2 linked regions of the Alicycliphilus denitrificans K601 genome follow. The protein of the gene in region 1 interacts with the protein of each later gene in a pairwise test. Links are inferred from orthologs where the notes say so. Each region holds a gene or a part of one and is shown in the gene's direction. Other genes may lie near its edges.

The links.
Region 2: the proteins of cysM (region 1) and accC interact in binary tests that used the Escherichia coli proteins (3 or more experiments, as listed by UniProt). The link is inferred for Alicycliphilus denitrificans K601 from one-to-one orthologs.

Annotation. Positions count from the first base shown.
Region 1 is NC_015422.1:1,720,296-1,734,658, forward strand. The notes cover bases 6,476-9,377. They hold cysM (cysteine synthase CysM), read left to right. Parts: upstream 6,476-7,424; coding sequence 7,425-8,330; downstream 8,331-9,377. Other genes in these bases: ALIDE2_RS08165 (enoyl-CoA hydratase-related protein), read right to left, coding at 6,476-7,050; ALIDE2_RS08185 (NUDIX hydrolase), read left to right, coding at 8,336-8,899; ALIDE2_RS08190 (sulfurtransferase TusA family protein), read left to right, coding at 8,905-9,132; galU (UTP--glucose-1-phosphate uridylyltransferase GalU), read right to left, coding at 9,223-9,377. Outside these bases: ALIDE2_RS08140 (acyl-CoA carboxylase subunit beta), read left to right, coding at 1-858; ALIDE2_RS08145 (acetyl/propionyl/methylcrotonyl-CoA carboxylase subunit alpha), read left to right, coding at 867-2,873; ALIDE2_RS08150 (hydroxymethylglutaryl-CoA lyase), read left to right, coding at 2,889-3,848; ALIDE2_RS08155 (class I adenylate-forming enzyme family protein), read left to right, coding at 3,899-5,428; ALIDE2_RS08160 (TetR-type transcription factor C-terminal domain-containing protein), read right to left, coding at 5,478-6,071; more of ALIDE2_RS08165, read right to left, coding at 6,214-6,475; more of galU, read right to left, coding at 9,378-10,107; ALIDE2_RS08200 (valine--tRNA ligase), read right to left, coding at 10,215-13,085; ALIDE2_RS08205 (hypothetical protein), read right to left, coding at 13,249-13,854; ALIDE2_RS08210 (SCO family protein), read right to left, coding at 13,851-14,363. UniProt on the Escherichia coli protein: Two cysteine synthase enzymes are found. Both catalyze the same reaction. Cysteine synthase B can also use thiosulfate in place of sulfide to give cysteine thiosulfonate as a product.
Region 2 is NC_015422.1:3,982,122-3,996,554, forward strand. Bases 458-3,429 are described here. They hold accC (acetyl-CoA carboxylase biotin carboxylase subunit), read left to right. Parts: upstream 458-1,254; coding sequence 1,255-2,604; downstream 2,605-3,429. Other genes in these bases: ALIDE2_RS18980 (TlpA disulfide reductase family protein), read left to right, coding at 458-670; accB (acetyl-CoA carboxylase biotin carboxyl carrier protein), read left to right, coding at 781-1,239; prmA (50S ribosomal protein L11 methyltransferase), read left to right, coding at 2,697-3,429. Also shown: ALIDE2_RS18975 (hypothetical protein), read left to right, coding at 1-98; more of ALIDE2_RS18980, read left to right, coding at 95-457; more of prmA, read left to right, coding at 3,430-3,593; ALIDE2_RS19000 (zinc-ribbon and DUF3426 domain-containing protein), read left to right, coding at 3,647-4,801; ALIDE2_RS19005 (carbohydrate kinase family protein), read left to right, coding at 4,836-5,738; ALIDE2_RS19010 (hypothetical protein), read right to left, coding at 5,821-6,369; ALIDE2_RS19015 (ribonucleotide-diphosphate reductase subunit beta), read right to left, coding at 6,549-7,739; ALIDE2_RS19020 (ribonucleoside-diphosphate reductase subunit alpha), read right to left, coding at 7,878-10,790; 1,6-anhydro-N-acetylmuramyl-L-alanine amidase AmpD, read right to left, coding at 11,075-11,656; ALIDE2_RS19030 (sigma-54-dependent transcriptional regulator), read right to left, coding at 11,640-13,130; ALIDE2_RS19035 (sensor histidine kinase), read right to left, coding at 13,147-14,433. UniProt on the Escherichia coli protein: This protein is a component of the acetyl coenzyme A carboxylase complex; first, biotin carboxylase catalyzes the carboxylation of the carrier protein and then the transcarboxylase transfers the carboxyl group to form malonyl-CoA.

The DNA of each region.
Region 1 (14,363 bases):
AACGACGGCCAGGCCATGGCCATTGCGCGCCGGCTCGTGGGCGAGTTGCCGCCGATGCCCCCTCCCTTGCGTGACCGCATACCTGCGCAGGGGCCGGCACGCCCTGCGACCGACATCTATGAACTGGTGAGCGCCAATCCGAAGAAGCCGACGCCCACGCGCGAAGTGCTTCGCTGCCTGCTGGATGGCGGCGAGTTGACCGAATTCAAGGCCGAGTTCGGGCCGACGCTGATCACCGGCTTCGCGCGCATCGGCGGATGGCAGGTCGGCGTGCTGGCGAACGATGGCGTGCTCTTCACCGAGAGCGCCGTCAAGGCGACCCACTTCATCGACCTGTGCTGCAAGCGGAACATTCCCTTGCTCTTCCTTGCGGACGTCGCCGGCTTCATGGTCGGTGTGGAGGCTGAACAAGGCGGTATCGCCAAGGCAGGCGCACGGTTCATCACCGCGATGAGCTCGGCCAAGGTGCCGAAGTTCACCGTCATCACCGGCGGCTCCTACGGCGCGGGGAATCTCGCCATGTGTGGACGAGCGTTCCGGCCCAATGCCATGTTCATGTGGCCCAACGGGCGTGCCGCCATCATGGGGCCCGAGCAGGCGGCCACCACGCTGGCGATGGTCAAGAGGCAGAACCTGCAGGCGAAGGGATTGGACTGGAGTGCCGAGGAAGAGGAGGCTTTCAAGGCGCCGATCCGGCAGCAGTACGAAAGCTTTGCCGCAGCCCGTAATTTCGCGCGGCATCTGTGGGTCGATGGCATTCTGGACCCGGTGGAGACCCGCGACACCCTGACGCTGCTGCTCGATCTGGCAGCCAGAGTGCCGGCCGAGAGCACGCAGTTCGGTGTGTTTCGCATGTGAGGACGAAGATGTTCAGCAAAGTCTTGATTGCCAATCGCGGCGAGATCGCCTGCCGCATCGCCCGCACCCTTCGGCGCATGGGCGTCGCGGTGGCCACCGTGCACTCCACCGCCGACGCCAACGCCCTGCATGTCCAGGAGATCGGCGAATCGGTATGGATCGGAGACGGGCCGGCGCGGCAGAGCTACCTCGATATCGATGCCGTGCTGAAGGCCGCACAGGCCGTAGGGGCCGATGCCATTCATCCGGGCTTCGGCTTCCTGTCGGAGAACCCGCTGCTTGCGCGGCGTTGCGCCGAATTCGGCATCACCTTCATAGGCCCCACGCCTGAAACGCTCGAACTCTTCGGCGACAAGTCGGCGGCCAAGCTGGCTGCGCAGCGGCTGGGCATTCCTACCGCCGGCGGGCTGGCCAATGCGACGGAGGATGCCGAGCGGGTGCTTAGCGCCATCAGCGATCTGCCCTTGCCCTGCGTGGTCAAGGCGGTTGCCGGGGGCGGCGGAAAGGGCATGCGTGTGATCCGCAGCATCGAGGCTGCGCGCGAAGCCGTCGAGGCGGCCATTCGTGAAGGCCGTTCCTCGTTTGGCGACGGGCGTGTGATCGTCGAGCGCTACCTGAACAAGCCGCGCCATGTCGAGGTTCAGATCCTGGGCGATGGAGCCGGCAATGTGGTGCACCTCTACGACCGCGAGTGCTCGCTGCAGCGTCGCCACCAGAAGGTGATCGAGGAGGCGCCGGTCTGCAGCATCTCCGACGAACTTAGGGGGCAGCTGTGGGCGCACTCCGTAGCGCTGGGCGAGGCCGCCAGGTACCTGGGTCTCGGCACGGTCGAGTTCGCCGTCACGCAGGACGCCGCCGTCTTCCTGGAGGTCAACCCCCGGCTGCAGGTCGAACATCCGGTGACGGAGAGCGTGCTCGGCCTCGACCTGGTTGAGCTGCAGGTACGCACGGTCGCCGATCGCCGGCTGGCGGTGCAGCAGGCGCAGGTGCCTGCGCCTTGCGGCCATGCTGTGCAGGCCCGGTTGTACGCAGAAGACGCGGCGCAGGGTTTTTTGCCCTCCACCGGGCGGATCGAGGCATTCAGCGTCGGGTTGGGCGTGCGGGCCGACAACGGCGTCATCGCAGGTTGCGAGATCAGCCCGCATTACGACCCGATGATTGCCAAACTGATCGCGTACGACAGCACGCGGGAACGTGCGCTGAAACGGCTGCGCGAAGCGCTTCAGCAGACCACGGTGCTGGGCGTGACGAGCAACCGCGCGTTCCTGATCAGCCTGCTCGGCATGCCGCAGGTGGCGGCCAACACCGTCGACACCGAGACCATCGACGAATGGCTCGCCGCGCATGCGAAGTCGCGCGAGTGCGTTGGGCATGTCGCCGCGCTGATGACTGTCTGGCGCCATGCGGTGCATCGCGCCAGCGCCGCATCGGGCGCGTGGGGCGATGCGGCGCTCACCGGCTGGCGCATGCGGCGCGATCCGGCGGGCAAGGCGGGCATGCTCTCGATCACGCCGCGCTACGACGTCTCGACGCCGTCGGGGCGCTGGCAGGTGGGCTTCGGCGCGACCCGGCCCGATGGCCTATGGCCTGTTCGCATCGACGATGAATTGTTCGACGTCCGAGTTGGGCAGCCGTTGGCCGATGGAAGCTGGCTGGTGACGCTGGGCCGCCGGACGATGCGCATGTCTGCGCGGTGCCAGGCCGGGCGCGCCTGGGCCGATTTCGAGGAAGCCCAGTTGGCGCTGGACATCAAGCCTCTGCACGCTGCGCAGGGAGGCGGGGGCGCGGATCATTCAGGTGTCGCAGTCGCGCCGATGATGGGCCTGATGGTCGCGATCCATGTGGAGGCGGGCCAGAAGGTCGCGGCTGGCGACCGCCTTGCGACGCTCGAGTCGATGAAGATGGAAATGCCTGTCGTGGCGGCTATCGACGGCGTGGTCCGCTGGGTCGGCTGCAGCGTGGGCGGCAAGGTGGAGCGGAATCAGGAGCTGTTCCGCATCGCGGACGAGGCTTGACGAAGGAGTGCACCCATGAGTTTGCCCATGCGCATCGAAATCCACGAGGAAGGCCCGCGCGAGGGCTTCCAGATCGAAAAGCCCGGTTTCAGCATTGCCGACCGTGCCGGTCTGGTGGAGGCACTGGCGCAAGCCGGATTGCCCCAGATACAGGTCGCGTCCTTTGTCAACCCGGTGAAAGTACCTCAGATGGCGGACGCGCCTGAGCTCTTCCGTGCCATCCGCAAGCAGCCCGGTGTGCGCTATACGGGGCTCTGGCTGAACGAAAAGGGATTCGAACGTGCGGTGGCCGTGCCGGAAGTGGATCTTGAAGGGGTGCTGTACTTCTACACCTCGGATGCCTTCTGCCGGCTCAACAATGGCGTATCGGCGCAGGCCCAGGCGCAGGACCAGCGGCGCTGGGTGGAGCGCTACGCCGCGCGTGGCGTGCCGGTTCGCAAGGCCTACGTGCTGACGGCCTTCGGCTGCAACTTCGAAGGTGCGATCCCGCAGGAGCGGCTCAAGGAGGTGCTGGCCGACATGGCATCGTTGCAGGACGAGCATCGGATCCGGCTGGACGAGGTGTACCTCGCGGATACGGTTGGCTGGGCCAACCCGCGGTCGGTGTCCGAGCGGGTCGAGCTTGCCCGGCGCTTCTTCCCCCATGCCCGCATCGGCCTGCATCTGCACGATACCCGCGGAACCGGAATGGCCAACGCACTGGCGGGGCTGCAGGCGGGTGTCGACCTGTTCGACGCCTCCGTGGCGGGACTGGGCGGGTGCCCCTTCAGCGGCCATGCGCATGGAGGCGCCGCAGGCAACATCTGTACGGAAGACTTGGTCTTCATGTGCAACGAAATGGGGCTGGAGACCGGGATCGATCTGGAATGCCTCATTGAGGCCGCAAGGCTGGCCGAGCGCATCATCGGGCGGCGCCTGGATGGCCGCGTCATGCACAGCGGCAGCCTCAAGGCGTTCCCGACGCGCAGCCGCTGAGCCTTGTCTCTCACCCCGACCCAGCCCCATTCCGCATGCAGGAGTCTCCCATGAATGCCACGGCCGCAGCTTCCCAGCTGTGTTTGACGGATCTGTTCCTCAAGCGCGTGCAGATGCACCCCGACAAGCCGGCACTCAGCCATGCGGACCGGACGTTGAGCTACCGCGAGCTGGAAGCCCGGGTGCAGCGCTGGGCGGCGTTTCTGCAGGCGTGTGGATTGCTGCGCGGGCAGCGGATGGCCGTATGGTCCGAGAACCGGCCCGAGTATCTGGAGTTGCAGCTCGCGGCAGCAAGGCTGGGGGTGATGATCGCCTGCCTGAATTGGCGTCTTCAGGGCGCAGAGCAGTTGCACTGCCTTCGACTCGTCGAGCCGGCCGTCGTCATCGTGTCCGCCCGTTATCGGGAGCAGCTCGGCACCCTGGAGCACGGCGTTGCCCGGGTGATTGACCTGGATTCGCCTGATGCTTCTGAAGAGTCCACGCGGGCGTTGGAGGATCGCGATTTCCTCAGGCCTGAAGTGCATCCCGAAGATGGCTTCCTGATCCTCTACACGAGTGGAACGACGGGTCTTCCCAAGGGTGCCGTGATCAGTCAGCGGGCCAGCATTGCGCGCGCCATGGCCTATGCCTGCGAGTATAGGATCGGGGCCGAGGATGGATTCATCGCATGGTCGCCTTTCTTCCACATGGCCGCCACGGACCATTCGCTGGCCACACTCATGCTGGGCGGCCATGTGATCGTGCAGGATGGCTTTTCGGCGTCGGAGATCTGCAAGACGCTCGAGCGGGAGCGCATTGGCTGGCTGATGGCCATGCCTGGGGTCATTGAACCCCTGATCAATGCGCTGAAGTCGGCGTCGCCCGTCCTCGCGCCGAGGATGGGCATGGTGGGCGCGATGGCTGATCTTGTGCCGTGTCAGCAGATCGCTGAACTCACCTCGCTGGTGGGGGCTCCCTACCTCAACAGTTTCGGCTCCACTGAAACGGGGCTGGCCCCGGCCTCGGGCGCGCTGCTGAAAGCCGGGCAGGTGCCCGAGAGCCTCTCGAAGCGCGAGTCCAGCTGGTGCCATGTGCGGCTGGTGGACGACGACAACCAGGACGTGCCGATCGGCACGCCCGGCAACATGCTCGTGCGTGGTCCCGGCCTGTTCTCGGGTTACTGGAGCAATGGCCGCATCGAAAGCGCAGAGCTAGCCGACGGCTGGTTCCATCTGGGCGACGTGTTCGTGCGCCATGCAGATGGGTCGCTCGATTTCGTGGATCGCAGCAAATACTTGATCAAGACCGGGGGCGAAAACGTCTATCCCGCCGAGATCGAGCGCGTTCTGCTGGCCCACCCCGACGTGATCGAGGCGGCCGTGGTGCGCAGAAGCGATGATCGCTGGGGCGAAGTGCCGGTGGCCTTCGTCGCCCTCAAGGGTGAATCGCGTCCGCTCGACTTTCTACAGGCGTATTGCCGAGAACACCTGGCGGGCTACAAGGTTCCCAAGGAGTTCCGCGTGATCTCCGCTGCAGCGTTTCCCCGCAACAGTACCGGGAAGATCCAGAAGCGCCAGGTTGAGGCATTGCTGCGCAGCTGAGCCTGTCCAACGGCCGCTCGGCAAGGCGACCGCCGCGTCGAGGAGCCGGTCAGGGGTTGCGCAGCATGCGCTCCACCATCAGCTGATAGAGCTTCGTCAGACGGGGCTGGGAAAGGCTGCCGTCCGGCCGGTACCAGTTGCTCACGCCGGTCAGCAGTGCCAGGATGGCCTTGGCCGTGATGCCCGGGTTCTCGATGGTCCACACGCCGAGCTTCTTGCCTTTGCTCAGGATCGCCGTCAGGTGCTTCTCATACTGCTTGCGCTTGGCTGCCACGCGCGCATATTGCTCTGGCGCGAGACTGCGCAGTTCCATGTTGCCGATGAACACCTCCTCCTTACGGGCCGTGTGCCATTGCACATGAAAGCTCACGAACTGCCGTAATGCCTCCTGCGGATCCGAGACACCGGCCATATGCGTCTCGAAGTCGGCCAGCAACTCGGTCATGATTTCGTCGAGCAGGTTGGCGAGGAATTCCTGCTTCTGCGGGATGTAGTTGTGCAATGAGCCCACGCGCAGCCCGACATCCGCCGCGAGGCCGCGCAGGTTCATCGCCTCATAGCCATGGCGATAGATGCGCTGTATGGCCGCCGCGCGAATGGCCTGCTTTGTATCGGCACCGCTTACGCCGGCAGGTCTAGCCATGTCCGCGGTCCTCCATGGATGGGGCCCCGTGGACCTCGTGTGCAGACCATTGCGGACCGAAGAAACAGAATTTGGTACTCGTCATGAGCCCAATGTTACTGAAGCCGGATGGCGGCTCAGCGGGTAGCCGCACACGCGTATGTCAGGCGCGCCACGGGGGCGCTGCCTTGTTGAGGAAGGCATCAAGTCCGGCGATGGCTTCCTGCTGGTTCCATGCGTTGACAAGGGCCTCGACTGCCAGTGCGGCGTTGCTCTCGTCGGATACCGGAGAAGCCATCTGGCGAAAGAGTGCCTTGGTCAGCCGTTGTGCGCCGGTGGCGGAGCACAGCAGCTCATGCAGCAACGAATCCACGGCTTCTGCGGTGCCGCCGGGAGCCGCCACATGAGTGGCCAGACCCAGTTCCTTCGCTTCTTGCGCGTCGATCAGCGTTCCTGCCAATGCGAGGCGGTTGGCCCGGCGCACACCGAGTGCGGCAACCACATACGGCGAAATGGCGGCGGGCACGATCCCTAGCCTCGTTTCGCTCAGTGCAAACTTCGCCCGACTGTCTGCAACGACGAAATCAGCACAGCACACCAAGCCAAAGCCGCCTCCCATGGCGGCTCCCTTGACTTCAGCTACAAGAGGCTGGGGCAGGGCATGCACCGATCCAAGCATGTCCGAGACGGCCTGTGCCCGCTCGCGTTTCAGCATCTGCGAAGCCGCCAGGGTTTCCTTCATCCACTCGATGTCGCCGCCCGCGCAGAAGTGACTGCCTGCGCCGCTGAGCACCACGACCCGTGTTTCGGGGTCCTTGGCAGCGTTTCTGAAGCTCTGGGAGATGGCTTGCATCATCTCGGCGTCGAACGCATTCTTGGCTTCGGGGCGATTCAGCGTAATGCGCCGGACGCCGCCGGGCAGGCGGGTATCAATGACCAGTTGCATGTGGTCATGATACATAAAATAACGGACATCCGTACGATTAATGGCGGATGGCATGCAGGGCTTGCTCCAGGGCTACGGGCACGAAGCCCGTTCGCATCCAGGTGCCAACCTTCCCGCCGACGATGCGCCGCGAGAACACGTCGATGACCAAGACCGCGTGCAGCCAGCCCTGCCGGGTCGCGATATACGTGAAACTCGATGACCTGTTCTCCGCTGAATCTGCTCTTCTTCATGTCCGTCATTCTTCGGCGGTTGAAAAAGAAAAGGCCGCACGTTCTTGGAACTGTGCGGCCTTGGATGTGGTGCCCGGGGCCGGAATCGAACCGGCACGCCTTGCGGCGGGGGATTTTGAGTCCCCTGCGTCTACCAATTTCACCACCCGGGCGACGCAAAAAACGAAGTCGCAAATTATGGCACAGTAGCGTCGTATGAAAACCTATCCCACCATTGAAGACGCCATCGGGCGCACGCCGCTGGTCGTATTGCAGCGCATCGGGGCGCAGGACAACGCGGCGCGCGGCAACGTCATCCTGGGCAAGCTGGAGGGCAACAACCCCGCGGGTTCGGTCAAGGACAGGCCGGCCGTGTCGATGATCCGGCGCGCCGAGGAGCGCGGCGAGATCAGGCCCGGCGATACGCTGATCGAGGCCACCTCGGGTAACACCGGCATCGCGCTGGCGATGGCTGCGGCCATCAGGGGCTACCGCATGGTGCTGATCATGCCCGAGGACCTGTCGGTGGAGCGCGCACAGACCATGAAGGCCTTCGGCGCTGAGCTCATCCTCACGCCCAAGAGCGGGGGCATGGAATATGCGCGTGACCTGGCCGAGCAGATGGTCGCGCAGGGCAAGGGCGTGGTGCTGGACCAGTTCGCCAACCCCGACAACCCGCGCATCCACTACGAGACCACGGGCCCCGAGATCTGGGAGCAGACCGAGGGGCGCGTCACGCACTTCGTGAGCGCCATGGGCACCACGGGCACGATCACCGGCGTGTCGCGCTTCCTGCGCGAGAAGAACCCGGGCGTGCGCATCATCGGCGCGCAGCCCTGCGAGGGCTCGCGCATCCCGGGCATCCGCAAGTGGCCCGAGGAGTACCAGCCCAGGATCTACGACCCGCAGATGGTGGACGAGCTGGTGCTGGTGCACCAGGACGACGCCGAGGACATGGCCCGGCGCCTTGCGCGCGAGGAGGGCATTTTCGGCGGCATCTCCGCGGCCGGCGCGTGCTGGGTGGCGCAGCGGATCGCCGAGCGCGAGCAGAACGCGACGATCGTCTTCGTGGTCTGCGACCGGGGCGACCGCTACCTGTCCACCGGCGTCTTCCCCGCCTGACCGCCATGCGCTACGAAACCCGCTTCTGCCCCCACTGCGCCACGCCGCTCGAATTCATCACGCTGCTGGAAGACAGCGGCGACAAGGAACGCCTGCGCTGCGGCGCCTGCGGCTGGACGCACTGGAACAACCCCACGCCGGTGCTGGCCGCCATCGTGGAGGTCGATGGCCGCGTGCTGCTGGCGCGCAACGCGCTGTGGCCGCCCAAGATGTTCGCGCTGATCACCGGCTTCATGGAGGCGGGCGAGTCGCCCGAGGAGGGCATCGCGCGCGAGGTCAAGGAGGAGACCAACCTCGACGCGCGCGCCGTCAAGCTCGTGGGCGCGTACGAGTTCCTGCGCATGAACCAGGTCATCATCGCCTACCACGTGCAGGCCGAGGGCGAGGTGCGCCTGTCGCCCGAGCTGGTGGACCACCGTTTCTATGAGCTGGGCGAGCTCAAGTGCTGGCCCGCCGGCACGGGCTATGCACTGGCCGACTGGCTGCGCTCGCGCGGGCACGAGCCGGTGTTCTTCACGGACGAGGAAAACGCGGAGCGCCGCCGCGGGCTCGACGCGCCGAAGGATTAGCAAGCATGGACATCCACAAGGAAATCGACACCCGGGGCCTGAACTGCCCCCTGCCCATCCTCAAGGCCAAGAAGGCCCTGGCCGACATGGAAAGCGGCCAGCTGCTCAGAGTGGTGGCCACCGACAGCGGCTCGCTGCGCGACTTCCAGGCGTTCGCCAAGCAGACGGGCAACGAGCTGGTCGAGCAGCAGACCATGGGCGATGAGTACATCCACGTGCTGCGCCGGCGCTGAGCAGCAGATGGGCCTCCAACGCTTGCTGGGCAAGCGCTGGCAGCTATCGAAACAATGGCGCGATGCGATGCGATGCGATGCGGGCGGGCGTTACAGCTCCAGTGAGCGCAGGTAGTCGCGGAACTGCGCGCCCACCTGCGGGTGCTTCAGGGCAAGCTCGACCGTGGCCTCCAGGAAGCCTTCCTTGCTACCGCAATCGTAGCGCTTGCCGCTGTATTGGTACGCGTAGACGGTCTCCTGCTGCATCAGGCGCGCGATGGCGTCGGTGAGCTGGATCTCGCCGCCCACGCCGCGCGGCTGGTTGCGGATCTCCTCGAAGATGCGCGGGGTGAGCACGTAGCGGCCGGCCACGCCCATGCGCGAGGGGGCGACCTCGGGCGCGGGCTTCTCCACGATCTCGTCCACGCGCATCAGGGCGCCGCCGGCGGCCTCGCCCTTCACGATGCCGTAGCGGCGCGTGTGCTCCTGCGGCACCTCCTGCACAGCCAGCAGGGAGCGGCCCTGCTTGGCGAACGCGGCGGTCATCTGCGCCATCACGCCGGGGCCGCCGTCCTCACCCACCATCAGGTCGTCGGCCAGCAGCACGGCGAAGGGCTCGTCGCCGACCAGGGGCTCGGCGCACAGCACGGCGTGGCCCAGGCCCAGGCTGCGCGGCTGGCGCACGAACAGGCAGTTCATGTCGGCCGGGGCGATGCTGCGCACCAACTCCAGCATTTCCTTCTTGCCGGCCTGCTCCAGCTCGTTTTCGAGTTCGTAGGCGGTGTCGAAGTGGTCCTCGATGGCGCGCTTGCTGCGGCCGGTGACGAACACCATGTCGCGTATCCCCGCCTCGTAGGCTTCTTCGACGGCGTACTGGATCAGCGGTTTGTCGACCACCGGCAGCATTTCCTTGGGGCTGGCCTTGGTGGCGGGCAAGAAGCGCGTGCCCAGGCCGGCAACGGGGAAGACGGCCTTGCGGATGGGGGAGGTGGTCATGGTCGCTCCAAATAAGTGAGTGCTTTGCGCTTGTTCAGCAAGGATTCCATATGGTTTTCATGCTGAAAACGTTTACTGGCAAGCGGTGATAGCTCTTGTTTTTGATGTCAACCCAGGCGGGCGAGCTGCTCCTGGATGCGCGAAAGCGTGGCGCCGAAGTCGGCCACGCGCTTTTTCTCCTGCTCGATGACGGCGGGCGGCGCCTTGGCGACGAAGGCCTCGTTGCCCAGTTTGCCGTTGGCCTTGGCGATCTCGCCCGCGAGGCGCGCGGCTTCCTTGGACAGGCGGGCCTTTTCGGCGGCCACGTCGATCTCGACGAACAGCGCCAGGCGGGCGCTGCCGACCACGTTGACGGGCGCGGCCTGCGCGGCGGCGGCCCAGGCGGGCGCGTCGTCGAACACCTTGACCTCGCTGAGCTTGGCCAGGTTTTGCAGCACCGCCGCATTGGCGCGCAGGAAGGCGGCGTCCTCGGCCGTGTCGGCCATGGCCAGCAGCGGCAGGCGCTGGGCGGGGGATACGCCCATCTCGCCGCGCAGTGTGCGGCAGGCGTCCACCATCTGCTGCAGGCGCGCCACGTAGGCTTCGGCCGCTTCGTCGATCTTGGCGGGCTGGGCCTGCGGGTAGGCGGCAATCGCGATCGACGCGCCCGGCAGGCCGGCGATGGGCGCGACCACCTGCCACAGCGCCTCGGTCACGAAGGGGATGATGGGGTGGGCCAGGCGCAGGATGGCTTCGAGCACGCGGATCAGCGTGCGGCGCGTGGCGCGCTGCCTGGCCTCGGTGCCGGTCTGGATCTGCACCTTGGCGATCTCCAGGTACCAGTCGCAGAACGCGTTCCAGACGAAGTCGTAGATCTGGTTGGCGACGTTGTCCAGGCGGTATTCGGCGAAGCCCTTGGCCACCTCGGCCTCGACCTTCTGCAGGCGCGAGACGATCCAGCGGTCGGCCTGGCTGAAATCGAGGTAGCTCTCCGTGCAGCCCTGGGTGGCGTCCAGCCCGCAGTCGAAGCCCTCGCAGTTCATCAGCACGAAGCGGCTGGCGTTCCACAGCTTGTTGCAGAAGTTACGGTAGCCCTCGCAGCGCTTGCTGTCGAAGTTGATGCTGCGGCCCAGGCTGGCGAGCGCGGCGAAGGTCAGGCGCAGCGCGTCGGCGCCGTAGGCGGGGATGCCGTCGGGGAATTCCTTTTGCGTGTTCTTGCGCACGGTGGGGGCCGTTTCGGGGCGGCGCAGGCCCTGGGTGCGTTTGTCCAGCAGGGGCTCCAGCGCGATGCCGTCGATCAGGTCCACCGGGTCGAGCACGTTGCCCTCGGACTTGCTCATCTTCTTGCCGTGCGCGTCCAGCACCAGGCCGTGGATGTAGACGTGCCTGAACGGCACGCGGCCCGTGAAGTGCGTGGTCATCATGATCATCCGGGCGACCCAGAAGAAGATGATGTCGTAGCCCGTGACCAGCACCGAGGAGGGCAGATAGAGGTTGTAGTCGTCGGTGGCCGATTCGCCCTGGTCCGGCCAGCCCATGGTGCTGAAGGGCACGAGCGCCGACGAGTACCAGGTGTCGAGCACGTCTTCGTCGCGCCTGAGCGGCCTGCCCGGCGCCTGGGCCTGCGCTTCGGCCTCGCTACGCGCCACGTACACGTTGCCGTCCTCGTCGTACCACGCGGGGATCTGGTGGCCCCACCAGAGCTGGCGGCTGATGCACCAGTCCTGGATGTTGTTCATCCACTGGTTGTAGGTGTTGACCCAGTTCTCGGGCACGAAGCTCACCTGGCCGCCGGCGACCGCGTCGATGGCCTTCTGCGCGATGCTCTTGCCCGTGGCGTCGCCCTGGCCCGCCTTGTTCATCGCCACGAACCACTGGTCGGTCAGCATGGGTTCGATGACCTGGCCGGTGCGCGTGCAGATGGGCACCATGAGTTTGTGCTTCTTGGTCTCGACCAGCAGGCCCAGCGCCTCCAGGTCGGCCACGACGGCCTTGCGCGCGGCGAAGCGGTCCATGCCGCGGTACTTCTGCGGGGCGTTGTCGTTGATGGTGGCCGCGAGCGTCAGCACGCAAATCATCGGCAATTGGTGGCGCTGGCCCACGGCGTAGTCGTTCTGGTCGTGCGCGGGCGTGACCTTGACGACGCCGGTGCCGAATTCCTTGTCCACGTAGGCGTCGGCAATCACCGGGATCTCGCGGTCGCACAGCGGCAGTTTCACGCTCTTGCCGATCAGGTGCCGGTAGCGCTCGTCCTCGGGGTGCACCATCACGGCCACGTCGCCCAGCATGGTCTCGGGCCGCGTGGTGGCCACGACGAGCTGGCCCGAGCCGTCGGCGAGCGGGTACGCGATGTGCCAGAGCGAGCCGTCCTTCTCCTCGTTCTCCACCTCCAGGTCGGACACGGCCGACTGCAGCACCGGGTCCCAGTTGACCAGGCGCTTGCCGCGGTAGATCAGGCCCTGCTCGTAGAGCTTGACGAAGGTCTCGGTCACCACCCTGGAGAGCTTGTCGTCCATGGTGAAGTACTCGCGGCTCCAGTCCACCGTGTCGCCCAGGCGGCGCATCTGCGTGGTGATGGTGTTGCCGCTCTTCTCCTTCCACTCCCACACCTTCTCCACGAACCCGGGGCGGCCCAGGTCGTGGCGGCTCGCGCCCTGTTCCTGCAGCTGGCGCTCCACGACGATCTGCGTGGCGATGCCCGCGTGGTCGGTGCCCGGCACCCAGACCGTGTTGTGCCCCAGCATGCGGTGGTAGCGCGTCAAGCTGTCCATGATGGTCTGGTTGAACGCATGGCCCATGTGCAGCGTGCCGGTCACGTTGGGCGGGGGCAGCTGGATGGCGAAGGCGGGCGCACCCGCGTCGGCCTGGCCCGTGCCGCGCGCCCCGGCGCGGCCGTAGCCGCGCCTCTCCCATTCGGGGCCCCAATGCGCCTCCAGCGCGGCGGGTTCGAAGGACTTGGACAGGGATTGCAGGCCGGGTTGTGCTGGGGTGTCGCTCATGGCAATGAAAAACGGCATCCCGTGGGATGCCGTCATAGGCAAGGGTTCGGAGGATGGGTGATTTTATTCCGTTACCGCCATGATTCAAAATCGATAGCTGCTGGCGAATGATAGTCAAGCGCTGCGGCTGTTTTTGAGGATCATGCGGGTGACACGAACTTGGTCAATCGATGCCGGCCAGCCGCGCATCCTCGCGCCGCACCAGCCGCCAGGCCGCATGCGCGAGCCAGGCCAGCGCCAGCAGGGCCGCCACGGCGATGAGCCAGCGGCCCAGGCGCTCCTGGTCGTCGAGCAGATAGGCGTTGCACAGGCGCAGGGGCGAGTCGATATAGAGCTGTCCCACGACGACCATCATGGGTAGCTGCATGCCCAGGAAGAAGCACTGCACCACCAGCCCCGCCGGCCCCCAGGACAGGCGGATCGCCGCGCCCGCGAGCAGCAGCGCCGCGCATTTGGCGGCCTCCGTGCCCGCGTCCTGCAGCGCGAGGTCGAGCACGCGCGGCACCATGAGCACCGACAGCGCCACGCCCACGCCCACCAGCCCGGCGATGCCGTGGGCGTTCCAGCGCGCGATGCCGCCGCGCGCGCGCGGCGGCAGGGCGGCGGCAAGCAGGGCGCCGGCCAGCATCCACGGCGGGAACTGCAGCAGCATGTGGCGCCACATGCTTGCCTCCAGCCACTGGCGCAGCGGGGGGCTGGCCAGCAGCGCGGCCAGCAGCAGGCCGGCCAGGCCCTGGCGCGCGGGCGTGCACCAGGCGGGCGGCCTCACCGCGGCCTCCGCGCGAGGTGGCGGGCGTAGTCCAGCGCCAGCTGCTGCTCGGCAATGTCGAAGACGCGCACCATGCGGCCCCGGGCGTCGAACACCAGCAGCGCGGCGTTGTGCTCGTAGTCGCCCCGGCCGTCGGGCACGACGACCACGCCCAGGCGGCGCAGCAGTGCTTGCTGCTGCGCGCCGTCCGGCACGCGCACGAAGCGCCACAGGGCCGGGTCGGCGCGCAGGCCGCGGGCATAGGCCTGCAGCGCGGCGGGGTCGTCGCGCGCGCCGTCGAAGCTGATGGACAGCAGCCGCACGCCCGATGCCTCGCCTTTCGACTGGTCGGCCTGCAGGGCGGCCTGCAGCTGCTGGAAGCTGCTGCCGAGCGACAGGCACACGGTCTCGCAATGGGTGTAGAAGAAGTCCACCACCGTGGCGCCGCCGCCCGCGGCCAGCAGCGCGGGCAGGTCGGGCGCCGCGACGCCCGGGCCCTGAACGGCCACGGGCGGCGCCTGGACGGGGCG
Region 2 (14,433 bases), 2.3 Mb from region 1 along the record:
TGCGCCTGGATTCGCGCGGCCGCGCGCCGCGCGGCGACATGGGCGCCGTGCGCCGCCTGCTGCAGCCCATGCCTTCTTCTTCCGTCCCCATCCCATGAACCATCCATCCGAAAACCCGACCCCCGAAACTTCGCAGGCCAGCGCCAGCGCCGCGCGCCGCCGCTGGCTTCTGCTGGGCGTGGGCGCCGTGGCCGGCCTCGGCGGCGCGGGCCTGGCCGCCTGGCGCCTGCGGCCCGGGGCGGTGAAAGAGGGTGCGCACGAGACCCTGTGGGATGCGAGCTTCGAGGACCTGGGCGGCCAGCCGCTGCGCATGGCCTCCATGCGCGGCCGTCCCCTGCTGCTGAACTTCTGGGCCACCTGGTGCCCGCCCTGCGTGCAGGAACTTCCCTTGCTGAACGCCTTCTATGGCGAGCACCGCGCAAAAGGCTGGCAAGTGCTCGGACTGGCGATCGACCAGCCCGCCAACGTGCAGAAATTCCTGCAGCGCGTGCCGCTGGACTTTCCCGTCGCATTAGGGGGACTGGGCGGCACCGAGTTGTCGCGCAGCCTGGGCAATGACAAGGGCGGGTTGCCGTTTACGGTGATGTTTGCCGCAGATGGCAGCATTTCGAAGCGTAAAATAGGGCAGTTAACGGCGCAGGACCTGCAGAACTGGTCCAAGAGTCTGTAGAGATTGCGTCTCCTTAATGGAGATGGTGGCTTTTTGGGCTCGTTTCGGCGAAATAGTCTGAAATTAAGGTAAATTCGCCCCCCATTCCGTTTCTAGCCGTTGGAGCTCCCATGGATTTGCGAAAACTCAAGACCCTCATCGATCTGGTCTCCGAGTCGAATGTTTCCGAACTCGAGATCACCGAAGCCGAGGGCAAGGTCCGCATCGTCAAGAGCAGCGGAGCCGTCGTGCAGCAGTTTGTCGCCGCTCCCGTTCAGGCCGCCCCTGCCGCCGCGGCGCCCGCGGCCGCCGCCCCCGTGGCCGAACTGCCCGCGCCGGCCGCCGCCGCGCCCACAGGGCATGTCGTCAAGTCGCCCATGGTGGGCACGTTCTACCGCGCGTCCAGCCCCGGCGCCAAGCCCTTCGTCGAGGTGGGCAGCCAGGTCAAGGAGGGCGAGACGATCTGCATCATCGAGGCCATGAAGATCCTGAACGAAATCGAGGCCGACAAGTCGGGCACCGTCACGCGCATCCTTGGCGAGAACGGCCAGGCCGTCGAATACGGCCAACCGCTGTTCGTGATCGAATGAAGCGGGCCCGCGCTCATGTTTAAGAAAATTCTGGTTGCGAACCGAGGGGAGATAGCCCTGCGGATCCAGCGCGCCTGCCACGAACTGGGCATCAAGGCGGTGATGGTCTATTCCGAGGCCGACCGCGACGCCAAGTACGTCAAGCTGGCCGAAGAGGCCGTGTGCATCGGCCCGGCGCCGTCGCCCCTGTCGTACCTCAACATGCCGGCCATCATCTCGGCGGCCGAGGTCACCGACGCCGAGGCCATCCACCCGGGCTACGGCTTCCTGTCCGAGAACGCCGACTTCGCCGAGCGCGTGGAAAAGAGCGGCTTCCAGTTCATAGGCCCCACGCCCGAGTCCATCCGCATGATGGGCGACAAGGTGTCCGCCAAGCAGGCCATGATCCGCGCCGGCGTGCCCTGCGTGCCGGGCTCCGACGGCGAGCTGCCCGACGACCCGGTGCAGATCCGCCGCATCGCCAAGACCATCGGCTACCCCGTCATCATCAAGGCCGCCGGCGGCGGCGGCGGGCGCGGCATGCGCGTGGTTCACACCGAGGCCGCCCTCGTCAACGCCGTGCAGATGACCAAGGCCGAGGCCCAGGCCGCCTTCGGCAACCCGGCCGTGTATATGGAGAAATTCCTCCAGAACCCGCGCCACATCGAGATCCAGGTCCTGGCCGACAAGTACCGCAACGCCGTCTACCTGGGCGAGCGCGACTGCTCCATGCAGCGGCGCCACCAGAAGGTGATCGAGGAGGCGCCTGCGCCGGGCATCCCGCGCAAGCTCATCGAGAAGATCGGCGAGCGCTGTGTCGCCGCCTGCAAGAAGATCGGCTACCGCGGCGCCGGCACGTTCGAGTTCCTGTACGAGAACGGCGAGTTCTACTTCATCGAGATGAACACCCGCGTGCAGGTGGAGCACCCGGTCACCGAATGGATCACGGGCGTGGACATCGTGCGCACGCAGATCATGGTGGCCGCGGGCGAGAAGTTGCCGTTCACCCAGCGCCAGATCCAGATCCACGGCCACGCCATCGAATGCCGCGTGAATGCCGAGGACCCCTACAAGTTCATCCCCTCGCCAGGCCGCATCACCATGTGGCATGCGCCGGGCGGCCCGGGCGTGCGCGTGGACTCCCACGCCTACACGAACTACTACGTGCCGCCGAACTACGACTCCATGATCGGCAAGATCATCGTGCATGGCGACACGCGCGAGCAGGCGCTGGCGCGCATGCGCACGGCGCTCTCCGAGACGGTGATAGAGGGCATCAACACCAACATAGCGCTGCACCGCGAACTGCTGGTGGACGCCAATTTCGTCGCCGGCGGCACCAACATCCATTACCTGGAAGAGTGGCTGGCGCAGCGCAAGCGCTGACGGGCCGGAGTAGCGCAAGGCACCGGGATGCTGGCATCCGGTAACGGATGCCAGCATTTTTTCCATTGACAGCACGACACCGAGGTGCCCCCATGTTTGAGCTGAGCCTGCTATGCCCTGAAGGCCGGGTGGAGACCCTGAGCGATGCGTTCGATGCGCTCGAGGCGCTGAGCGTGTCGGTCGAGGATGCCGATGCCCAAACCGATGCCGAGCAGGCGCTGTTCGGCGAGCCGGGCATGCCCGCGCCGCGTGAAGGCTGGCAGCGCAGCCGCATCACCGCGCTGTTCCCCACGCGGCAGGCGGCCGACGAGGCCGTGCGGCTGCTGCAGGCGCAGGACTTCTTCGAAGGCTGCAGCGTGCTGGGTATTGCCACTGTGCAGGAACAGGACTGGGTGCGCCTCACCCAGTCGCAGTTCGAACCGGTGGAGATCACGCCGGACTTCTGGATCGTGCCGACCTGGCACGAGCTGCCGGCCGCGGCGCGGCGCAGCATCCGCCTCGACCCGGGGCTGGCGTTCGGCACCGGGACCCACCCCACCACGCGCATGTGCCTGCGCTGGATTGCGCGCCAGGGCGTCGAGAACGGCGCCAAGGCGCTCGGCCGCGTGCTCGACTACGGCTGCGGCTCGGGCATCCTGGCCATAGGCGCGGCCAAGTTCGGCGCCTTGGACATCGATGCCGTGGACATCGATCCCGCGGCCGTGGAGGCCACGCGCCAGAATGCGCTGGCCAATGGTGTGTACCTGAACGCCGGCCTGCCGGAACAGGCGCAGGGGCAGTATCAGACCGTGCTTGCCAACATTCTGGCCACGCCGCTCAAGGTCCTGGCGCCCCTGCTGTGTGCCCATGTGGCGGAGGGGGGGCATCTGGTGCTGGCGGGCATTCTGGAGCGCCAGGCCCAGGAACTGACGCAGGCCTATGCGCCGTGGCTGAGCCTGCAGGTGGCCGATAGCGAGGACGGCTGGATCCTGATGACCGCGCGCCGCTGAGCGGCGTTCGTGCCCCGCGTGGGCCGCGGGCGGGCACCTACAATCCACAGCCGATGAGCCAGATCACCCGCTGCCCTTTCTGCGCAACGACCTTCAAGGTGGTCGCGGACCAGCTGCGGATTTCCGACGGATGGGTGCGCTGCGGGCAGTGCAAGGAGGTGTTCGACGCGTCCGAGCATCTGCTGCAGCCCGAGCCTGCCCAGCTGCTGCCGGAGATGCCGCTGGATGATCCAGGCCTGCCGGACCGGCACGCGGCCGACGCGCCGCAGCCGCAGGACAAGCCGGTCACGACCAGCGGCGGGAGCGAGGAAGTGGCTCCGCTGTCATCGCTGCTCAGGCGCGAGGCCGTGGCCGAAGAGCCCGAGGCCATGCCGGAGGCGGCGATCCAGGGCTACGAACTGCCGGGCGCCACCGTGGACGACTCCGCCTGGCCGCAGGAGCCCGATGCCGGGGTAGAGGCAGCGGAGCAAGGCGATGATCAACAGGAGGCGGAGCCCGCGCCGGACACGCTTGATGCCGAGCCACCCCCTGATGAAGAAGCGCAGGCCGCCGCACCGCCTGAATCCGAGCCGCTGGAGCCATTGCAGCCGCTGGAGCAGGAGTCGGTGCTGGTGGAGGGGACGGCGATCATGCCTGGCGCGGCCCATGAGAGCGATGCGCCGGAAGAGACGGCGGCATCGCCCGTGGCGGAGCCCGGATTCGTGACGGCCGCCCGGCGCAGCGCATTTTGGCGCAGGCCCGCGGTGCGTGGAGCATTGGCCGTGGCGGTCCTGGCGCTGCTCCTGGCGTTGGGCTTGCAGGTCGTGGTCCAGGAGCGCGACGCCATCGCGGCGCGCAGTCCGGCGGCGCATGCCTTGATGGAAAGACTGTGCGCACCCCTGCAGTGCACGCTGCAGGCGCCGCAGCGCATTGCCTCCGTGGTCATCGACAGCTCGTCCTTCCTCAAGGAACGCAACGATGCCGCAGCCTATCAGCTGCAGATGAGCCTCAAGAACATCTCCTCGCTCTCGGTTGCCATGCCGGCGCTGGAACTCACGCTGACCGACGTCCGGGACCGGGCGGTCTTGCGCCGCGTGCTGCTGCGCAATGACCTGGGGGCGCCCGCGGAGCTGGCGCCGGGGTCCACGTGGAGCGCCACGGTGTCCATGCAGGTCGCACAAGGCGCCGACCAGGTGGCCGGCTACCGGTTGCTGGCCTTCTATCCCTGAATCTTTTTACCCTTCCATCCGAAGCTTTCACCCTATGGCTGCGCTGATCTGTGGTTCCCTGGCATTCGACACCATCATGACTTTCGAGGGGAGGTTTGCCGAGCAGATACTGCCCGAGCAGCTGCACATCCTGAACGTGTCCTTCCTCGTGCCCACGCTGCGCCGGGACTTCGGCGGCTGCGCAGGCAACATCGCCTACGGCCTCAAGCTGCTTGGGGGCGATCCCAGGCCCATGGCCATGCTGGGCGCCGATGGCGGCGAATACCTGGCCCGGCTGCAGCAGCTCGGCATAGATACTCGCTTCATCGGCCAGGCCGGCGACACCTATACCGCACAGGCCATGATCATGACCGACCGCGACAACAACCAGATCACGGCCTTCCACCCAGGGGCCATGATGCAGGCGCACCGCAACCGCAACCGCATACCGCAGGACGCCGGCGTGCAGGTCGGCATCATTGCGCCCGACGGGCGCGAGGCCATGCTGCAGCATGCCGCCGAGTTCGTGGCGGCGGGCATTCCCTTCGTGTTCGACCCGGGGCAGGGGCTGCCCATGTTCAACGGCGACGAGCTGCGCCGCTTCATAGAGCAGGCGAGCTGGATCGCCGTGAACGACTATGAAGGCAAGATGTTGTGCGACCGCACGGGCTGGACGCTGGCCGAGATGTCCCGGCAGGTGCGCGGGCTCGTCGTCACGCTGGGCGCCGAGGGTTGCGAGGTCTGGGAGCAGGGCGCGCGGACCGAGGTGGCGCCGGTCAAGCCCGCGCAGGTGGTCGATCCCACGGGCTGCGGCGATGCCTGGCGTGGCGGACTGCTCCATGGCCTGGAAAAAGGCTGGCCCCTGGTGCGCTGCGCGCAGCTGGGCAACCGCCTGGGGGCGCTGAAGATCGCACAGCGCGGCCCGCAGAACTACACCTTGGACTTCACGCCGGACTGACAGGAGCGGAGCGCGGCTGGGCTGCGGCCATAAAAAAACCCGGTGCAAAAGCACCGGGTCGTGGCTGCTGATAAGCCAGGTTTTACGGCTTGCCGCCTGTGGGGAAGGGCCATGCAGCCTGGGGGTTCAGCGTGGTTTGCGCGGCAGGCGCAGGCGCTGCGGCGGGGGCCTTGGGGGCGACTTTCTTCGCGGCAGGGGCCTTCTTTGCCGCGGCGGCCTTCTTGGCGGCAGGCACCGCAGCCTTCTTGGCCGGAGTGGCCTTCTTCGCGGGCGCTGCAGCCTTCTTGGCTGGCGCTGCCTTCTTGGCCGCTACGGCCTTCTTGGCCGGTGCCGCTTTCTTGGCGGGTGCAGCGGCCTTCTTGGCCGGCGCTGCCTTCTTGGCCACTACGGCCTTCTTGGCCGGTGCCGCTTTCTTGGCGGGTGCAGCGGCCTTCTTGGCCGGCGCTGCCTTCTTGGCCACTACGGCCTTCTTGGCCGGTGCCGCCTTCTTCGCGGGTGCAGCCGCCTTCTTGGCCGGTGCTGCCTTCTTGGCCGCTACGGCCTTCTTTGCAGGTGCTGCCGCCTTCTTGGCAGGAGCAGCCTTCTTTGCAGGGGCTGCTTTCTTCGCAGCGGGTTTCTTCGCAGTTGCCATCATTTTCTCCTTGGGTCGATTTGCAAAGAGCACTCCGTGCCTGCATTGGGCATGGAGCGATCCATGGCAACGACACAATGCTCGTCACCACGAATGCGGGGACGCACCAGGGCCGCAACGCCGGTCGGCGCTGGGTGCGAGGAGCGTGGTTGAAAAATCATGGCCTGGTCAAGCGAGAGTCAATCCCAGGACAGTGCCCCGCCGGTCTGGTACTCGATGACGCGCGTCTCGAAGAAGTTGCGCTCCTTCTTCAGGTCGATCATCTCGCTCATCCAGGGGAAGGGGTTTTCTTCGTTCGGGAACAGCGCGTCCAGCCCGATCTGCGTGGCGCGGCGGTTGGCGATGTAGCGCAGGTAGCCCTTGAACATGGAGGCGTTCATGCCCAGCACGCCGCGCGGCATGGTGTCCTCGGCGTAGCGGTATTCGAGGTCCACGGCCTTGAGGAAAAGGCCCTTGATCTCGTCCTTGAACGCAGGCGTCCACAGCTGCGGATTCTCCAGCTTGAGCTGGTTGATCAGGTCGATGCCGAAGTTGCAGTGCATGGACTCGTCGCGCAGGATGTACTGGTACTGCTCGGCCGCGCCGGTCATCTTGTTCTGGCGGCCCAGGGCGAGGATCTGCGTGAAGCCCACGTAGAAAAACAGGCCCTCCATCAGGCAGGCGAAGACGATCAGCGACTTGAGCAGCGTTTGGTCGTTCTCGGGCGTGCCGGTTTTGAAGGCCGGATCCATGATCGCTTCGATGAAAGGGATCAGGAACTCGTCCTTGGCGCGGATGGACTCGACTTCGTTGTAGGCGTTGAAGATCTCGCCTTCGTCGAGGCCCAGCGACTCGACGATGTACTGGTAGGCGTGCGTGTGGATCGCTTCCTCGAAGGCCTGGCGCAGCAGGAACTGGCGGCACTCGGGGGCCGTGATGTGGCGGTAGGTGCCCAGCACGATGTTGTTCGCGGCGAGCGAGTCGGCCGTCACGAAGAAACCCAGGTTGCGCTTGACGATGCGGCGCTCGTCTTCGGTCAGGCCGTTGGGGTCCTTCCACAGGGCGATGTCGCGCGTCATGTTGATTTCCTGCGGCATCCAGTGGTTGGCGCAGGTGGCCAGGTACTTCTCCCAGGCCCACTTGTATTTGAACGGCACCAGCTGATTCACATCCGTCTGGCCGTTGATGATGCGCTTGTCGACCGCGGACACGCGGCGGTGTTGCGCGGCAGCGGGAGCGGCTGCCGGCGTGCGCGCAGCGGTGCTTTCGACGGGCTGCAGCGCGGGGGTATCGAGAGCCGTCGGCGGCGGCTCGACCGGGCGGCCGATTGCGCGGCTGCCGTCCATGAGCTTTTGCGATGAGGGCTTGACTTCGTCGTCCCAGGTGAGCATAGGATTTCCCGTGGTTGGATTATGAGAGCAGTGCTCCAAAATGAAAAGCACTGAAGCGTTGCCAGGCGGTGATTTGTTGCTTCACCACACAGGTGGACGCGATGGATGGGCCCGCGCCCGCCCGCATGCGCGGCGAATTCACTGGCAGGCCTCGCAGGATGGGTCGTCGATGGCGCAGAACTTCACGTCGGTGGCGGGCAATGCGCCTGCCTGCGTCTGGGCTGCTGCGGCTGCAGCGTTGAGCGCGCCGGACTGCGAGTCGGTGCCCGCGGAAACCGCGTTGAGCTGGCGCGTGTTCACGGTGCTCATCTCCACGTGCGTGGCGCTTTGCGTGCGCAGGTAGTAGGTGGTTTTGAGGCCGCGCACCCAGGCGAGCTTGTATGTCTCGTCGAGCTTCTTGCCCGAGGCTCCGGCCATGTAGATGTTCAGGCTCTGGGCCTGGTCTATCCATTTCTGGCGGCGCGCTGCGGCCTCCACGAGCCAGGCGGGTGCGACCTCGAAGGCCGTGGCGTACAGGGCCTTGACGTTCTGCGGCACGCGGTCGATCGCATGCAGCGACCCCTTGAAGTGCTTGAGGTCCATGAGCATCACGTCGTCCCACAGGCCCAGCTTCTTCAGGTCGCGCACCAGGTACTGGTTGATGACGGTGAACTCGCCCGACAGGTTGGACTTGACCGACAGGTTGCCGAACGAGGGCTCGATGGAAGCGTCCACGCCCACGATGTTGGAGATGGTGGCCGTGGGCGCGATGGCGATGCAGTTGGAGTTGCGCATGCCGTCCTGCGTGATCTTGCTGCGCAGGGCGTCCCAGTCCAGGCGCGTGGTGCGGTCCACCTCGACGTAGCCGCCGCGTTCCTTGGCCAGTAGTTCCAGCGAGTCAAGCGGCAGGATGCCCTTGGACCACAGCGAGCCTTCGTAGCTCGAATAGGTGCCGCGCTCCCTGGCAAGCTCGGTCGAGGCCCAGTAGGCGTAGTAGCAGATGGCTTCCATCGACTCGTCGGCGAAGGTCACGGCCGCGTCGCTGGAGTAGGGGATGCGCAGCTCGTACAGCGCGTCTTGGAACCCCATCAGGCCCAGGCCCACGGGGCGGTGGCGCAGGTTGGAGTCGCGCGCCTTGTCCACGGCGTAGTAGTTGATGTCGATGACGTTGTCGAGCATGCGCATGGCCGTGCTCACGGTCTTGCGCAGCTTGTCGTGGTCGATGGCACCGTCCTTGAGGTGGCGCGCGAGGTTCACCGAGCCCAGGTTGCACACGGCCGTCTCGGTGTCGCTGGTGTTGAGCGTGATCTCGGTGCAGAGGTTGGAGCTGTGCACCACGCCCACGTGCTGCTGCGGCGAGCGGATGTTGCAGGGGTCCTTGAAGGTGATCCAGGGGTGGCCGGTCTCGAACAGCATCGAGAGCATCTTGCGCCACAGGTCAACGGCCGGCACGCGCTTGAAGAGCTGCAGCTCGCCGCTGTCCACCTTGGCCTCGTAGGCGGTGTAGGCGCGCTCGAAAGCCTGGCCGTACAGGTCGTGCAGGTCGGGTACGTCGGAGGGCGAGAACAGCGTCCACTGGCCCTTGTCCATCACGCGCTTCATGAACAGATCGGGGATCCAGTTGGCCGTGTTCATGTCGTGCGTGCGGCGCCGGTCGTCGCCGGTGTTCTTGCGCAGCTCCAGGAACTCCTCGACGTCCAGGTGCCAGCTCTCCAGGTAGGCGCACACGGCGCCCTTGCGCTTGCCGCCCTGGTTCACGGCCACGGCCGTGTCGTTGACCACCTTGAGGAAGGGCACCACGCCCTGCGATTCGCCGTTCGTGCCCTTGATGCGCGCGCCGAGGGCGCGCACGCGCGTCCAGTCGTTGCCCAGGCCGCCGGCGAACTTGGACAGCAGCGCGTTCTCCTTGATGGACTCGTAGATGCCGCCGAGCTCGTCGGGCACCGTGGTCAGGTAGCACGAGGACAGCTGCGAGCGCAGCGTGCCGCTGTTGAACAGCGTGGGCGTGCTGCTCATGAAGTCGAAGGAGGACAGCAGCTCGTAGAACTCGATGGCGCGCGCCGATCCCGTCGTTTTAGGGTCGCCCTCCCGTAGCGCCAGGCCCATGGCCACGCGCATGAAGAAGGCCTGGGGCAGCTCGATGCGCGTCTTTTTCACGTGCAGGAAGTAGCGGTCGTACAGCGTCTGCAGGCCCAGGTAGTCGAACTGCAGGTCGCGCCCGGCCTTCAGTGCCTGGCCCAGGCGCTGCAGGTCGAAGTCCAGCAGGCGCGGGTCCAGCAGCTCGTTGTCCACGCCCTTGCGGATGAACTGCGGGAAGTTGGCGGCATAGGCAGCCGCCATGCCGGCGGGCGCTACGTCCTGGCCCAGCACCTCGCGCACGATGGTGTGCAGCAGCAGGCGTGCGGTGGCATAGGTGTAGCCGGGGTCCTTCTCGATCAGGGTGCGGGCCGCAAGAATGGAGGCCTTGTAGACCTCGTCCATGGGCACGCCGTCGTACAGGTTGCGCAGGGTCTCGGCGGCGATAGGCGCGGCCTGCACGTCTGAGCCCAGGTTGGCGCAGGCAGACTCGATGAGCGCCTGCAGGCGCAGGATATCGAGCTCGATGCGCTGGCCCTTGTCCAGCACGTACAGCGCCGGCATCTGGGGCAGCAGCTGCTCTTTCTTCTGCGCGCGCTCCTGCGCGCGGCGCTCGCGGTACAGCACGTAGGCGCGCGCCACCTCGTGGTGGCTGCCGCGCATCAGTCCCAGTTCCACCTGGTCCTGCACGTCCTCGATGTGGAAGGTGCCGCCGCTCGGGCGCGAGCGCATCAGGGCGCGCACCACGGCCTGGGTGAGTTCGTCCACCACCTCGCGCACGCTGGCGGACGCCGCGCCCTGCGTGCCGTGCACGGCGAGAAACGCCTTCATCATGGCCACGGCGATCTTCTGCGGCTCGAAGGGGACGACGGCGCCGTTGCGGCGGATGATCTGGTAGTGGCTGAAGACGCCGCCCGAGGCGTCGGTGGCGGGCGCGTCTGCGGCATGGGGCTGCGTGGAAGGCGCGGTGTTGGCGTGAACGGACGAAACTTGCATGGGTTTCCTCTTTGGTGTGTCGTCAGGGGGTGTGGCGCGCCGGGAAGGGCTGCCGGCGGGCGTCGGTGCGGGGTGCGGTCGATGTTGTTCCGCACACTATACATATGGTGCTTGAAGTGCTCAAGACACTACATGTAGTGTATGTCTGTACGAGGGGTGTCGGGCGGAACTGCTTCCTGGAAGGCGACGCCGTGCCAGGCCCTTGCCGCATGGGGCCCGGGCGCGCGCATGCCAATGGTGGCGCGTGTCTGCGGCGTTTTTGGCGCGCAGGCGCGCGCCAGGCCTCAAGGAGGGAACAGGATGCCCGAGCCCGCGAAGGCCGATCGCAGCCGCTGCCATTCGAACCCCGGGCCGGGGTCGTTCTTGCGGTGGGGCGCGATGTGTTCGTGCCCGGCGATGTAGCCGATGGGGTAGCGCCGCGCCAGGGCGGCGCACAGGCGGGTCAGGCTGCGGTACTGCGGCTCTTCGAATGCCTGGCCTTCCAGGCCTTCGAGCTCCACGCCGATGGAGTCGTCATTGCAGGCGTCGCGCCCGCGGTAGTGCGAGCGCCCGGCATGCCAGGCCCGCCGATCGGCGTCCACGAACTGCCACAGCCGGCCGTCGCGGGCAATGAAGAAATGAGCCGAGACCTCCAGCCCGCGGATGCTCTGGAAATAGGGGTGCGCGTCCCAGTCGAGCCGGTTGGTGAACAGCTGTTGCACTGCCGTTCCGCCGTACTGGCCCGGTGGCAGGCTGATGGAGTGCACGACGATCAGGTCGATGACGGCGCCCGCCGGCCGGGGGCCGTGGTTGGGCGAGTGCATGCGGCGCGCGGGCAGGTACCAGCCGCCTTGCCATGGCGTGCCCGGCCTACTGCGCTTCGCCATGGTTGTCGCCGTCCTGCGGCATGGCGATGTTGAGCCGGTCGATGCGGTAGCGGATCTGGCGCAGGCTGATGCCCAGGCGCGCCGCCGTGGCCGTGCGGTTGAAGCCCGTCTCGCGCAGGGCGCGCACGAGGATCTCGCGCTCATGCTGGTCCAGCCAGGCCTGCAGGTCGCTGGGCAGGGGGGGCTCTTCGCTGGCGGCAGTGGGTGGCGGCGCGGGGGGCGTGCCGGCCTCCGGTGGCGTTGGAGGCGGGGGCGCGGGGACGGCGGCGGCGACCTCCGCGGTGGTGGCAGCGGGGTGTTCCACCTGTAGCTCGTTTCCGTCGCTCAGGGCCACGGCGCGGTGCAGCAGGTTTTCCAGCTCGCGCACATTGCCCGTGAGCGGGTGCTGGGTGATGCGCTTCAGCGCGGCGGCGCCCAGGCGCGGCACGGGGGTGCCCGATTCCTGCTCGATGCGGGCGAGCAGCGCCTCGCACAGCGCGGGCAGGTCCTCGCGCCGCTCGCGCAGCGGCGGGATCAGGAGCTCGATCACGTTCAGGCGGTAGTACAGATCCTGGCGAAAGCGCCCGGCCTGTACGTCGGCCGCAAGGTCGCGGTGCGTGGCGCTGACGATGCGCACGTCCACGGTCTCTTCCTGCGTGGAGCCCAGCGGACGGATGCTGCGCTCCTGGATGGCGCGCAGCAGCTTGGACTGCATGGGCAGCGGCAGGTCGCCGATTTCGTCCAGAAACAAGGTCCCGCCGCGGGCGGCCTGGAAGTAGCCCTCGCGGTCGCTGGTCGAGCCGGTGTAGGAGCCCTTGCGCGCACCGAAGAACTCGGCTTCGAGCAGGTTCTCGGGAATGGCGCCGCAGTTCACAGCGACCAGCGGACCGTCGGCGCGCTGGCTGCTGGCATGCAGGGCGCGCGCCACCAGCTCCTTGCCCGTGCCCGATTCGCCGCGAATCAGCACGGGCGCCATGCTGCGCGCCACCTTGGCGATGCGCTGCTTGACGTTGCGCATGGCCTCGGACTCGCCGATCAGGCGCGCGAGCACCGGGTTGTCCGCGTCCGGCTCCTGTGCGGCCATGCGGGGAGGCGTGGCCGCGGGCAGCACGCCGCCCGTGCCCTGGATGGCCGAGGCTACGACCGAGCGGAACTGCTTGAGGTCCACGGGCTTGGTCAGGTAGTCGAACGCTCCCGAGCGCAGCGCCTCCACGGCGTTCTCGGCCGAGCCGTAGGCCGTCATGACCACGCAGCGCTCGCGCCGCTGCTGCTCGCGCAGGTCGTACAGCAGGTCCAGCCCCAGGCCGTCGGGCAGCCGCATGTCGGTGATCACGGCGTCGAACTTGCGGCGCTGCAACTGCTCGCGCGCCTCGGCCACGCTGGCAGCGGTCTCCACGCGGTAGCCCTCGCGCAGCAGCGTCAGCTCGTAGAGCGTGCGCAGGTCGGGCTCGTCGTCGACGACGAGGATGGAGGCGGCGGAGGCAGTGGCGTTCATGGAACCGGCGAGCGTGTCAGACCACGATTGTGTCAAACAGTGAGGAGCTCTCCGCCGGGCGCGTGGTACTGCGGAACGTGACGCTGAAGGCATTGCCCGCCACGGTGCCGTGCGCCAGCGCCCGGTTGGCGCGCTGGTAGGCGATGGCCGCGCCGTGGCGCTGGCACAGCTGTCGGCAGATGTACAGGCCCAGGCCGCTGGAGCGGCTCTCCGACGAGAAGAAGGGCTCGAACAGGTGTCGCTCCACGGACTTGTCCAGCGGCGCGCCGTCGCTCCAGACCTGCAGCTTGACCTGGCCCGCAGCCGTGGCACTCGTGCTCAGGCACAGCGAGTCGGGCTCCTGCCCCATGTAGCGCAGCGCGTTGTCCAGCAGGTTCACCAGCACCCGGCGCAGATGCTCGGCGTCGAACTCCACCTGGGCCGTGCCCGCGTTCAGTTCCAGGCACCCCTGCCGGCGGGCGGGGTCGTGCGCCTGCCAGTCGTTCCAGGCCTGCAGCACCGTGGCGTCCAGGGCCAGCGTGGACGAGGGCGCATGGCCGATCTGGTGCTGCACCCGAGCGATGTCGAGCACGTCCTCGGAGATGCGCACCAGCCGCTCGGCGTTCTGCCGGACCATGTGGGCCAGGCGCTTGTGGCCGGGGTCGCTCAGGTCCTCGTCCAGCAGCTCGTTGGCCTGGACGATGGCCGCCAGCGGGTTGCGTATCTCGTGCGCCACCGCGGCCGACATGCGGCCCATCGCGGCCAGCTTCTCGGTGCGCAAGCGCGCCTCCATCTCGCGCAGGTCGTGCAGGAACATCACGCACAGCGGCTCCTCGTCCGACGCGCCGGAGGCCGGCTGCGCGCGGGTGAGCCAGGTGCGGATGCGCAGGCCCATGGGGCTTTGGCCTTCGTGCAGGATGTTCACGTCGGCGTGCTGGGGCTGCTCCTGCCGGAACGTCTGCCGTGCCAGGTCCATCAGGGGTTTCCAGGCCGGTGTGTGCTCCAGCGCGAAGGGCGTGGAGGTCTTGGCCGCAGGGCCCAGCAGCAGCAGGGCCGCGGGGTTGGCCAGGCGCACCTGGCCCTGGTGGTCCAGCACCAGCACGCCGTCGGCCACGTGCTGCATGACCAGGGCGCTCACGGCGGTCTGCGTGCGCGCATCCATCTGGCTGCGCCGTGCCATCTGCTGCTCGCTGGTGAGCCTGGCTGCCAGCAGGTGCACCAGGTAGGCCACCAGGAAATAGCCCGTGCCCGTCACCGCCGTCTGCAGATAGCGTTGCGTGGCGTCGCCCCCGCCCTGGCTGCCCAGCCACCAGGCCCAGGCCAG